Regions from separate parts of the Cohnella sp. GCM10012308 genome, predicted to be linked through region 2. Evidence: riboswitches for the same ligand, from Rfam matches in the RefSeq annotation. Region 2 holds a riboswitch; each other region holds the start of a gene.

Region 1 (4,178 bases), on a different contig from region 2:
GATCTTGCCGAACAAGCTCAAATCCGTCGTGAGTCCCATCGTCAGCCCGACCGTCCCGAAGGCGGACACGACCTCGAACAGGATCATGAGAAAATGATGGTCCTCCGTCGTCGACAGGATCATCGTCGCGCCCAGCACCAGCGCCAGCGCGAGCAAGGTCAGCGTCAACGCCTTGTAGACGCGTTCCTGCGCAAGCCTGTACCGGAACATGACGACGTCCTCCCGCCCGCGTATAATGGCCCATACCGCGCCAAGAAGCGCCGCGAACGTCGTCGTCTTGATGCCGCCGCCCGTCGAGCCCGGAGACGCGCCGATGAACATCAGGATAATGATGAAAAATTGCGTCGCCTGCCGCAAATCAGTCAAATTGAGCGTATTGATCCCGGCGGTACGGGGACTGACCGACTGCGTAAACGCAGATAAAATTTTAGTACCCGTTTTTAACGGTCCCATCGTGCCGGGATTCGAGTATTCGAAAGCGAATATGACGATCGCTCCGAACAGAATCAGCGATCCCGACATGCTCAGGACCACCTTGGAATGCAGGGACAGCCTGCGACCGCCCCGGAGGTCCGTCAAGTCCGAGAGCACCACGAAGCCGAGCCCCCCCGTCACGATCAGCGCCATCGCGATCAGGTTGACCCAGGGATCGCCCGCATAAACAGTGAGGCTGCGGAAGCCACCCATCAGGTCGAACCCCGCATTGTTGAAAAAGGATACCGCGTGGAAGATCCCGTAGTATAACGCCTTCCCCGGACTCATATCTCTAAGAAAGCAGGCCATGAACAGCAGGGCGCCCACGGCTTCGATCGACAGCGCGTACAGCACGACGCGGCGGACGAGCCGTACGATGCCCTCGATGCTGCTTTGATTGAGCGCTTCCTGGAGAATCAGCCGTTCCTTGAGCGAGATGCGCCGCTTCAGGAAAATCGCGAACAACGTCGCCATGGACATGAAGCCGAGACCGCCGATCTGGATCATGGCCAGGATGACGATCTGACCGAACATCGAGTAGTGGTCGTGGGTGTCGACGACGACCAGGCCGGTGACGCAGGTCGCGGAAGTCGCCGTGAATAGCGCGTCTATATAGCGTGTCTGCGCGCCGACGCTCGAAGCGGCGGGCAGCTGCAGCAGGAAGGAGCCCAGGCCGATGATGAAGGCAAAGCCGAGCGCCAGCGTCCGCGGAGGAGAGGCGACCAGCCAAGCGTACATTTTTTTGTGCAAGCGTCTCCCCTCCTTACCATGGTTTTACCCGATAATGATGCGGCCCTCTGCCTCGCGGTACAGCGTGCGTCCGGACTTGGTGCCCAGCGCGTACGTCATCGTCAGCGGACCGAGACGCCCGATGAACATGAGGACGATAATGAGTATCTGGCCGAAGGCAGTCAAGTCCCCGGTGATCCCGGCGGACAATCCGACCGTCGCATAGGCGGACATGACCTCGAAAAGAATGAGCAGGAACGCCTGCTTCTCGGTAATCGAGAGGATCATGACGGACGTGATGACGATGGCCAGCGACAGCATCGTGACCGTGATGGCGCGGTTGACCTTGGCCCGCTCGATGCGCAGTCCGAGCAGCACGACGTCGGTACGGCCGCGAAGCATCGCCCAGACGGCGGCCGCGAGCACCGCGAACGCCGTCGTCTTGATGCCGCCGCCGGTGGAGCCGGGCGAGGCGCCGACGAACATGAGCAGCACCATCGCAAACTGCGTCGCGTCCCGCAGGGAGCCGATGTCGACGGTACTGACGCCGGCGGAACGGGTGGATACGGACTGCAGCGCGGCCGCGAGCAGCTTGTCTCCGAAGGATAAAGGCCCGAACGTGAGCTCGTTCGTATACTCGAAGATCAGGATCGTGACCGTGCCGAGCACGATGAGGAACGCCGATACCCAGAGCACGACTTTGGAATGATAGGACAGCTTGCGGCGCGTCGGCAGCTCGACCAGGTCGGAGAGGACGACAAAGCCTACGCCGCCGAGCACGACGAGCACGATCGAGAGCAGGTTCATATAAGGATCTCCGACATACCCGGCCATGCTGCGGAAGTTGCCGAACAGGTCGAAGCCGCCGTTATTGAAAAAAGAAACGCTGTGAAATACGCCGTAATAGAGCGCCTGCCGGAAATGCATCTCGTGCATGAACCGGAAGGTAAACAGCAGTGCGCCGACCGCCTCGATGCAAAGCGCATAGATAAGGACGCGCTTCACCAGCCGGACGATGCCTTCGAGACTGCCCTGGTTCATCGCTTCCTGCAGCACGAGACGGTCCTTGAGCGAGAGGCGTCGTCCGGCGAAAAACGCGAACAGCGTCCCCATCGTCATGAAGCCGAGGCCGCCGAGCTGTACGAGCACGAGCATGACCCAACGGCCGAAGACGGAGAAGTAGGCGATCGTATCGAGCCGCATCAGACCCGTCACGCAGGTCGCGGAGCTGGAGACGAAAAAAGCTTCTAGCCAAGGCGTCGGCTCGCCGGACACCGTGGAGATCGGGAGCCTGAGCAGCAGCGCGCCGACCGCGATAATGACGGCGAAGCCGATCGTCAGCACCCGAGGCGGGGAAGCATATAGCCAGCCGATGATTTTTTTAAGCAAAGTACGATTCACCTCATGTCGGCAAACGGTTGAAAAAGCGCGCAAAAAAAGACACTGGAGCTCCAGTGCCTTGGCGCACGGCGATCCTGTCTGGCAGCCTACGAGGTTAGCTGACGGGTTCGGGCCAGATCAGGCTGCCCTATCCGGCGCTTGACGCGCGCGGAATTCACCCCGGAAAAGCTTAAGTGGTTCCCCCGTTTTCTTTGCGGAAATTCGGCTGGGTAGTATGATGAAGACACGATGGTTCGGTTTCCATAAAAAACATTACACCGCATTATAGTCTGTCCGATAGGTACGCACAACAGCAGAAATGCGAAAAATCGCCTTGTATGAGGATATACGGACGTTATTAGGCCGTGTAACAGCTTTTTTACGGGGATTCTAACTCTTTCTCTTGTTTTGGCTTCAATTCCTATCGATAATAAGCGGAAGGACCAGCTATTGCGGATAAAAAGACGATGTATACGCTTTTTCAGATCAATTCGGAATCGGAGTGGATAATTTGAGATCATCCAAATGGGCTGTCGCCGCGGGAATCGGCCTTCTTATCTTCCTATTCATGCAAGTATTGCCTGCGATCGCGCCGGCTATGAAAGGCGAATCGGCCGCGATCAGCCGCGGCGAGGCAAAGCGGATCGGCCTGGCTTACGCCTCGGCGCACTGGGGAATGGATCTTGGCGAAGGGTCCGACGCGACGATCACGCATGTAGGCGACGACCGCATGGCAGCCTATATGACCAAGCACAAGCTGACCGACGAATACGACCGCGACTGGGATGCGCGTTACCCGACGGACGTCTACGCGGTCGATATCCATGCGGCCGACGGCAGCGTCGACCGCGTATCCGTCCATATGGAATCGGGCGAGGTCGTCGGCTGGGCGCGTGTCGGCGATGCCTTGACCGATGCGGACAAAGCGGCCGCAAGCGACGCAGACGCGCGGACCGCAGAAGCGATCGCCTGGCTGAAGACGCAGCCCGACTACGACGCATCGGCCTGGGAGCCTACCGGCAGCCTGACGCAAGGCGGCTCGGTCATCCTGCAGAGCCGCAAGTCCGGCTTGTCGGACGCGCACGTGCAGCTGCTCGTAAAGCCAGACAAGGTGCTTACTTACCGGTACGCGCTGCCCCAGGCATTCGCGGACGAGCTTGCGCAGCAGCGCAAGATTGCCGATAAGCTATCGATGACGGGCTTCCTGCTGCCGCAGATCGTCATGTTCGTGCTTGCCGTTATTTATGCCGCGACCTGCCGGGGATGGACATCGTTCAAACGCGGGCTGTTCCTGTCGGCGGCTTTCTTCGTCATGTACGCAGGGTTCATGTTTAATCTGCGCCCCGGATTGCGTGCTTCGTCCGTCGACATGAACGCGATCGCTTCGGAGAGCAACGTGTCGGCGCTGCTCGTCACGAACGTCGTTATTCTTTTCATTCAAGCGCTGCTCACGTACTTCGCCGCCGTCGGCGGCGACGGCCTGTGGCGCTCGATGGGCCGCTCGCTGTGGCCGCGCTGGCAGGACGCGGACTACGGCAGCCAGGTCAAAACCGCCATGAAGCAGGGCTATATGCTCGCCGTGATCCTGCTTGCGG
Region 2 (4,178 bases):
TAACGTCTTAGCTATGGGCGCTACTTGCGTCACTTGCGCTATTTAAGCGACTTGCGCTTTGCGTGCGCAGCTCGCCTACGGCGGCGATAAGCTCGGCATGAAGCGCGTGCCGGGCCGGAATGCCCATGTGCTGCGCGATAAATGCGGACAATCCGTTCTCACGCAGCGCGTCCTGCAGCTGAACGGACTCCGGATCGCCGGCGTACCGGTACAAAATCCCAGCAGCCGCGGCGGCTGTCAAATGCGGCACGGCCAGTCCGAGCTCATGCGCCTCCAGCAGCGGACGAACGATTCGCTCGCCGCGCGACAGCTTGCGCAGCGGCGAACGCGCTACCCGCGTGACGTCGTCTACAATCGCGGGATTGGCGAAGCGCTCCAGCGTTTTGTCGATATAAAGGCGATGCTCGTCGCGGTCCAGACCGTATTTACGGACGAGCAGTTCCCCGGTCTCCTCCAGCGTCTGCCGGACCAGGAGACGCAGCGGCGCGCTCCTCAGCACCTCTTGGAGCGTACGGCAACCTGACCGATGCCCCAGATAAGCGGCCACACAATGCCCCGTGTTGACGGTATACAGCTTGCGCGCCATATAAGGTTCGAGCTTGTCGGCAAAAATGGCGCCGCGGATGCGGCGAAAGTCAGGCCGCAGCGGATGGCGGTCGATGATCCATTCGTAAAAGGGCTCGACCTTGATTGCGAGCGGATCGTCGCTCGGCTGCGCGGGAACGATGCGGTCGATCATGGAATCGGGGAAGATAACGCTGCGGTCTGCGCGGGCGCGGCCTTCCGCGGACAATTTTTCGTAAATGTGCTTTTTAAGCTGCGTACTTCCTCTGACCGCATTTTCGCATGCGATAATATACAGCGGATGGCTGTGCGTCGCCAATCTTAGCTCCAAGCCTGCGGCGATCGTCGCGGCGATCGCCGGCAGCGAAGCGGCGCCTACGGCGGTGGTTAAAATATCCGCGTTGAGAATACGGCGCTTGACTTCCTCGCCATTCTTGATGTGAACGGCGGTAACGTTGCGAACCACTTCGGTCTGTTCGGATTCGTCCGCATAAGTCACTGTATATTGCTGTTGCTGCTTCAGGCGGGCAATCTGCGTCTCGTTGCGGGCGACGAAGCACACCTCGTAGCCCGACTTTGACAGCTGCATGCCGATGAATCCCCGGCCGATGTTGCCGGCACCGAAGTGCACGGCCAACGGCTTTTGATTGCGCGGACGCGGATAGGCTCTTGCGGATGTCCTTTCAGTATGCCTTGCAGCGACAATTTCATAGCGAACACTCAAATGACCTCTCCCCTTTATCATTTTTTGAATTAAATAGTAAGAATATTGCGAAAATATAAGGGGTCAGCCGGCAACCGCCTCGTTGACGATTCGATGAAAATCCAGCTCCAACAGCGATTCGACCCGGCGCAGGCAGCCGCCGAATTCAAGACGCTCGGTCAACGGATTAGGCGTTACGATGCAGCGAATGCCCGCGGCTTCGGCGGCTTTGGCGCCGTTAGGCGAGTCTTCGATCGCGATCGCCTCGAGGGCGGACACGCCGAGCGCACGCAGAGCTTGCGAATAAAGCTCGGGGCTCGGCTTCACTTCGCTGACGTCGTCGGCCGTGCGGATGCAATCGAAGTAGTCGTAGATGCCCAGCTTCTTGAGATGGGTCTCGACCCATTCCCTGCGAGAGCTCGAGGCAAGACCGATCTTGAGTCCGGCCGCCTTCGCGCTATTGAGGAAATGAAGAACGCCGGGTCGCATTTCTTCGCGTTCCATCAGCTTGCCGTGCAGCTCGTGCACCGACTCGCGGAATAAATCCGGGTCGATCGGCAGCTTGAGATCGGTGATCAGATATTCATAGGGGTTAAACTTGTGAAGGCTCGTGCCGATGCAGCCGGCGTACATGTCCAGGGACAAGTCCACCTCGTACTCCCGGTATGCGGACTTAAAAGCTTCGTACCATGCAGTCTCGGTGTCGAGGATCGTACCGTCAAAATCGAAAATAACAGCCTTTGTTCGCGATGCGATAGTCATAGGTTTTCAAATCCCTCCATGAAGTTATTCTGCTCTTCCGAACAACGGCGAGAGGGGGGACGCCGGCGATGGGCCGCTGGCAGAAAATAAAAAGACCCTTCAAACCTGAAGGGCCGCGGATTCTAAATGAAATTTAGAAAATCTAATGGACCCATCTTCAAACGCTGACGAGGTTAGCTGACGGACTCGGGTAAGATGGTACCCTACTGACCGGATCTCCTGCGATCCTGTCTCGATTCGCCCCAAAACGTGGTTCCCCCGCTCTCCGGCCGTGCCGGAAACTAAGCTTACATCCATGTTAAAGGTCCATCCAAAGGCTGTCAAGTTTGGTTAATCGATGTATGCGGTATCATTCAAAATGAATTCGCTGTCATCACGAAGTTCATTAAAAAAGGGATAATTTACATTTCTCCATTGTTCTTCTAACGCCGTGTTGACAAGCCGCTGATAAACTGAGCGGGTCAAGATCAGCGGATAAGGGGCTGGGAGCATGAGTTTGCTTCTATTAGAAAAGACGAAATCCCGGGCTGCCGAAGAGGCGCCCCGCTTAAAAACGGAAGAACGAAGCACGCAGCTTTCCGAAATCGTGCCGGTTCAAAAAGTCGAGCCGGTCGAATTCGCCAAGCATTACCCGTCCGTCGTGCTTGCGGAGTGGATTCGTTCCTGCCCGCAGGTGTCGCCGGAGCAGACTTGCGGCGAGATGGCCGAGCTATTCCGCAGGCGCCATGAGCTCGAGTGCGTCGCTGTCGTGAAGACGACGGGCGAACCGGCAGGCATCGTCATGCGTCATCGCTTCTTTAAATTGATCGGCTCGCTGTACGGCATGCCGCTGTTCGCGGACAAGCCCGTAACCAAGCTGATGGATAGCAAGGCGATGATCGCCGAGACCGACCTGTCGCCGCAGGAGCTGATCGACCGCGCCATGTCGCGGGACGAGGAGCGGATTTACGATGCGGTGATGATGACGAGCGGAGGTGCCTTTACAGGCGTCCTAACGGTAAGCGACATGCTGCAGCTCTCGAGGCTGCTGCGGCGCGAGCTTGCCGGACGCCAGATGTCGACCGTACGCGGAGCCGAACGGATGCTGCGCGACATTCGGGGATCGGTCGACCGTCTTGCCGGCGAAGCGTCGGTATCCCGCACCGGCAGCTTAGAGATTGCGGAGCTGGCCGAGCACGGACAGCAGGATTTGACTCAGATGCTGGGACTGTTCCGCCTGTGGACGGAGACGGCGGACCGCCAGGCCAGCTCGGTGGACGAGCTGCTCGCCAGAGTATCGGACACCGTCGGCATCGCCAAAATCATCGCGCAGCTGGCGGATCAGTGCAACCTGCTCGCGATCAACGCGCAGATCGAAGCGGCCAGGGCAGGCTCGCACGGTCTCGGATTTTCCGTCGTCGCGCAGGAAGTACGCCAGCTCGCCGACCAGACCAAGTCCCAGGCCAGCCAGATCCACGAGCAACTGAGCGGGATGGCGGCTTCCGCCGCCGCCGCCGCCGCGCATGTACGCGAAGGCAAGGAAGGAGCCGATCGCGGAATGCTGCAAGTTCACAAAACGGAGGACACGTTTAACCGGCTGTGGACGCGCAGCTCCGAAAACGCAAAAGGCACGGAGCATCTCGCGGCCGCATCGCGCGAAGCGTCGGTCATGTCGGAGCAGATTGCTGCGCAAGTCGCCAAGCTCGCAGCGCAGATGAACGAATCTCCGGAAGAAAAATATTAACGTTCGACATTTTTTACATTGCGTTAACAATACCCGAATACAACATTGACGATTGGTCGCTAGAATCAGAGATGTGCTTGAGAGCAAACAATATAAACACAATTTGAAAGGGGCTCTATCTCTTGAAAAAATCTCTGCTCGTACTGACGACGCTCGCGCTTGGCATCTCGCTCGCTGCCTGCGGCAAAAACGACAATTCCAATAACGCAAGCAACAACGGCGCATCCTCCAGCGCGCCTGCCAGCGCAGCCATCAGCGGCGCGTTCAGCGCAGCGGGCTCGACCGCGCTTCAGCCGCTTGTCGATCAAGCTTCTAAGAAGTTCATGGACCTGAACAAGGACGTCACGATCACCGTCAACGGAGGCGGCAGCGGCGCCGGCCTGTCCCAAGTATCCGAAGGAACCGTACAAATCGGCAACTCGGACG
Region 3 (4,178 bases), on a different contig from region 2:
CATGCACGCGGCCAAATCCGCGCTGGCAAAGCTCGGCGAATGGTACGGCGACTATCCGTACACGACGCTCTCCATCGTTATCCCCCCTGCCGACGCGGAGGGCGCGGGCGGCATGGAATATCCGACGCTCGTCACCGGCGCGGCGGCAAAGGACGACAATCCGGGGTACGAGCTCGAGCGCACGCTGGTGCACGAGATCGCGCATCAATACTGGTACGGCATCGTCGCTTCCAACGAATTCGAGGAGGCTTGGCTGGACGAGGCCTTCACGTCCTACACCGAGGATAAGCTGATGGCCGCCATCTACGGCGTCTCGGCCCGCACGCCGATCGAGTCCCTCTACATGACGAACCCGCTGCCGCTCAAGCTCGACGCCTGGAATTACGGAAGTTCGGACGCTTACGCCGAAAACGTATATATGCGCGGCAAACTCGTACTCAAAGCGATCGAGGCCAAAACCGGGGAAAAAACGATGTCGAAGATCATGCGGACTTATTTTCAAAAATACCGCTTCAAGCACCCCGACAGCCAAAGCTTCCAGCGTGTCGTCGAAGCCGTAACCAAGGATGACTGGAAGGATTTCTTCCAGGCCTACGTGTACCGGGGAGAGTCGGCCGACTTCGCGGTAGCCTCCATCCGCACGGAGCCGGACGGCGAGGGCGGCTATCAGTCCATCGTCCTGCTCACGAGGACCCAGGGCAGCCCGCAGGCGGCGACGGTGCAATTCGGCTTCAAGGACGGCAAAACCGTACGCAAGACGTGGGACGGCATTCAGAGCCACATCCAGATCCGCCTGCAGTCGGCATCGCCGTTGTCGTACGTGGCGGTCGATCCGATGCTCGACATCGTGCTCGATCACAGCCGTTACGACAACTATCTGAAGGCCGAAGCGCCCGCGCGCAAGCGGACCAAGCTCGACGTGACGCTAGGACAGCTGATCGACGCGATCGTCGGCAGCATGGCCTGGTGATGGAGGAGGAAGCGACATGAACGACGCGATCCGAAAAGGCTGGGAGACGACCAAGCGACACAAATTCGTACTCGTCGCCTTATTCCTTTACCGCCTGTTGTGGGGATTTTTCCTCTACCGGTTTATCGATTCGGTCGTGGCGCCAATCCTGACCCGGTATCCCGACGAACATCCGCTCGGCGCGGCAGCCAAGCAGCTTTTTGCGATCGAAGCCCAGTTCCGTCTGCTCAAGACGGGTCTGGCCGATCGCACGCTGCTCATGCTGGGCTGTATGCTCCTCTTCCGCATGCTGATCACGCCGATTCTGAATGCGGGACTTTACTACTCCTTCACCCATGCCGAGGAGCAGGGCGGCACCCAAGTGCTCAAGGGCATCCGCCGGTCGTGGAAAAAGGTGTCCTTGCTCTACGGCACCGAGAAGCTGATCGCCCTGGCGCCGGCGATCTGGCTGATTCCGTTCGGACGGAACGCATACATGGAAATGCCCGACGCCGCTTCATGGCTCGGACAGATGCTCCCTTACGCCGCGGGCTGGGCGCTCTGGATGCTGGCGGTGCATCTCCCCTTCTTATTCATGCAGTTCAGCGCCGCCGCAGGGGACAGCCCTTGGCAGGGCGCGCTTCGCTCGATAAGCCGCCTGCTCCCCCTGCTCGGCGTAACCCTTTTGCTGCCGCTGCTCTCCCTGCTCGGTTCCGCCGCCGTATCCGGCGCCACGCTGATCTGGACGGGCTTGCTCGCGATCGCGCTGAACCAGGCGTTCCACTTCGTCCGGTCGATGATCGCGCTCTGGACGGCGGCCTGCCAGCATCGCTTGTGGCAGCGCGAACAGGCTTAAAATAACGCTTATAAACAGAAAAAGACGGCGCGCCGTTCATCGGATGATGAGCGGCGCGCCGTCTCTTTTTTTTTGCAGGCTATTAATATCGGTCGAGAGGGCGGCATAGACTACGTTCATACTCTTGCGACTGCAGCCTTGTCGAAGACTTGCGTCCTCTTAATCTTTCTCATTTATTCATAGGCTTGGCCTTTCGCGGGCGCAAACCCCGCATCCCTTGCTGTGATTGGGTTATGAGACTTCGCCAGCATATTCCTTTTGATTTGGGACATTAAGGATTTCTAATCTTGAAGGAGCAGGAGTTGGGGCCTAAAAATCGAATTTCTAAAGCTAAGGTGCGAAAACTGCCGAATTCCCGCGCACTGGGAAACGGGGGAACCAGTCTTTACCGGGTGAATTGGCTTTGCCTCGCGCAGAAGCCATAGGGAACCTTCAACCGAACCCTCCAGCTAACCTCGTAGGCACTTGGAAGGAGCTTCTTGTTTTGCGCAAAGTTACTGTACTTCTACTTGCTTTAACCTGCCTCCTGGCTTTCCAGTTGGGCAGCGCGTCCGCAGCTTCCAAGCTCGACTCGACCGTCTCCAAGCTGATCGGCATCGACTACGATTACGGCGGCACGACGACTAGCGGCTTCGATTGCTCCGGATTCACGGCTTATGTTTTCAAGAAGTTCGACGTCAAGCTGCCTCACTCGTCCAAAGGCCAATTCGCCATGGGCGACAAGGTCGCTCGCGACGATCTTCGTCCGGGAGATCTCGTATTCTTTAATACGAGCGGCGAAGGCGTGTCCCACGTAGGCATCTATGTCGGCGACAACAAATTTGCGCACTCGGCTTCCAAGGGTGTTACGATCTCGGATCTGGATGAAAAGTATTACGCGAAGCGCTATGTCGGCGCTCGCCGTGTAATGGACTCCGACACTTACACGTCCGTGGCAATCGATCACGTGTAAACTCGGCTGAAGTGGAATGGCTTAGGCAAAGACCCGCCCCAAAGCGGGTCTTTGCTGCTGCTTGGAGTGAATGGAGAGGTTACTTAGGTTGTACCCCCCCGTAAAGATTTCGAAACAGGCTTTGCGTAAAAAGTTGCACGAAAAACGGGCTTTGGCGTCGTATGCCAAAGCCCGTTTTTTCGTCATTTTTTCCAGGGGAATTCCGCGCCGAGCCGTTCGGCTTCCTCCGGCTTCACCCGGCCGCCGTAGCGCGCTCTGCCATACAGCTCGCCGAGCTGACGGGACGCGCTCGCCAGCCAACCTCGGGATGCCGTTTCCGGCGTACGGGCCCGGGGCGCTTCGTTTTGAACGCGCCACGCCTCGATCGCCCGGAGCGTCTCCGACGGCGTAAGCGATTCGCGGTGCGCGTATCCTTCTTTGACCGCATCGGCGATGAGCGCGGCATATAGACTTCTGACCTTGTCCTCCGCCGACATCGCCGTCCACTCCTCGCGCCCGAGCGCGCGTTTCGCTTTCGACCGATTCCGCGAGAACAGTCTGCCCAGCAGCTTTTCTCCTTGGAGCAGGCTCTCTCGTTCTTCGGTGTAACCGAGATCCGCCTCGGCCGCGCGCCGCCCCGCGAGCAGCCTGCCGTACCACGCTTTCAGACGATCGGAGATGCGCCGCCACCAGACGGCGCTGAGCAAATATCGCCGCGCCAGACGATAAACGACGGCAAGCGCCAGCAGCGCGAGTACGACATACAGCGCATACTCGAGCCATACCCACAGCCGTCCGGTGCCTCCCTCCTGCGGCGGGAACGCCGGCGGCTGCGCGGACTGCACGGGTTCGGGCGTCTGTTCGGGGGCAGGTTCGCCCGCCGGGACGCGCGAGACCAACCAGCGGATGAGCCGAAGGACCTGCGGCCAGATCGGAAGTCCCGCAAACGGGAGAAAGACGAGCGCGACGACGATGCCCCACAACGCGAGGTACCGCTTGCCCGCGGCGGCAAGCCGTCTCGTGACGAGACCGGCATGAAGACCGGCTTCGGCCAGCGACTTCGACTGCTGAAAATATAGCGCCGCCGCCAGCCAGGCGATGCCCGCGGCGAGCAGCAGCGGCTTCGCGCCGTCTGCAATGCCAAGCGGCGATGCCGCCGCGAGGACGATCGCGTGGAGGCCGACCGCGACGGCACAGCGTACGCTGCGCGCCCAGTCGAAGCGGGCGATCCACGACAGGAAACCAAGCGGCAGCACGAGCCAGAGCAGCCGCCAGTCTACGGCGCTTGCGGCGGCGATGAATGCCGCGACGAGCGCCAAGTGAACGAGCGACGCCGGCAGCTTGCCGCGCAGCACCGAGGGCAGCGATCGCCCGACCGCGGCGCTTAGCCAAGCGAGGGCGATCCAGCCGACCGTCGGGAAAGCGAGACCGGCTTGCGCGTG

What was found. A riboswitch is a leader RNA that binds a small molecule or an ion and turns the genes downstream of it on or off. The one in region 2 is predicted to bind cyclic di-AMP.
Region 1: another riboswitch for cyclic di-AMP. It lies ahead of ACFOTD_RS15025 (TrkH family potassium uptake protein); the one in region 2 lies ahead of ACFOTD_RS24935 (HAD family hydrolase).
Region 3: another riboswitch for cyclic di-AMP. It lies ahead of ACFOTD_RS05535 (C40 family peptidase); the one in region 2 lies ahead of ACFOTD_RS24935 (HAD family hydrolase).

Annotation. Positions count from the first base shown of each region.
Region 1 covers NZ_JBHRYU010000011.1:180,249-184,426, forward strand. Annotated here, with positions in the region: gene ACFOTD_RS15020 (TrkH family potassium uptake protein) at 1-1,212, opposite strand, end outside; gene ACFOTD_RS15025 (TrkH family potassium uptake protein) at 1,249-2,592, opposite strand; cyclic di-AMP (ydaO/yuaA leader) riboswitch at 2,674-2,821, opposite strand; gene ACFOTD_RS15030 (hypothetical protein) at 3,095-4,178, shown strand, end outside.
Region 2 covers NZ_JBHRYU010000028.1:78,337-82,514, forward strand. Annotated here, with positions in the region: gene ACFOTD_RS24930 (mannitol-1-phosphate 5-dehydrogenase) at 8-1,195, opposite strand; gene ACFOTD_RS24935 (HAD family hydrolase) at 1,352-2,029, opposite strand; cyclic di-AMP (ydaO/yuaA leader) riboswitch at 2,176-2,327, opposite strand; gene ACFOTD_RS24940 (methyl-accepting chemotaxis protein) at 2,520-3,752, shown strand; gene ACFOTD_RS24945 (phosphate ABC transporter substrate-binding protein PstS family protein) at 3,875-4,178, shown strand, end outside.
Region 3 covers NZ_JBHRYU010000003.1:31,632-35,809, forward strand. Annotated here, with positions in the region: gene ACFOTD_RS05525 (M1 family metallopeptidase) at 1-970, shown strand, start outside; gene ACFOTD_RS05530 (hypothetical protein) at 987-1,805, shown strand; cyclic di-AMP (ydaO/yuaA leader) riboswitch at 2,141-2,284, shown strand; gene ACFOTD_RS05535 (C40 family peptidase) at 2,290-2,757, shown strand; gene ACFOTD_RS05540 (hypothetical protein) at 2,940-4,178, opposite strand, start outside.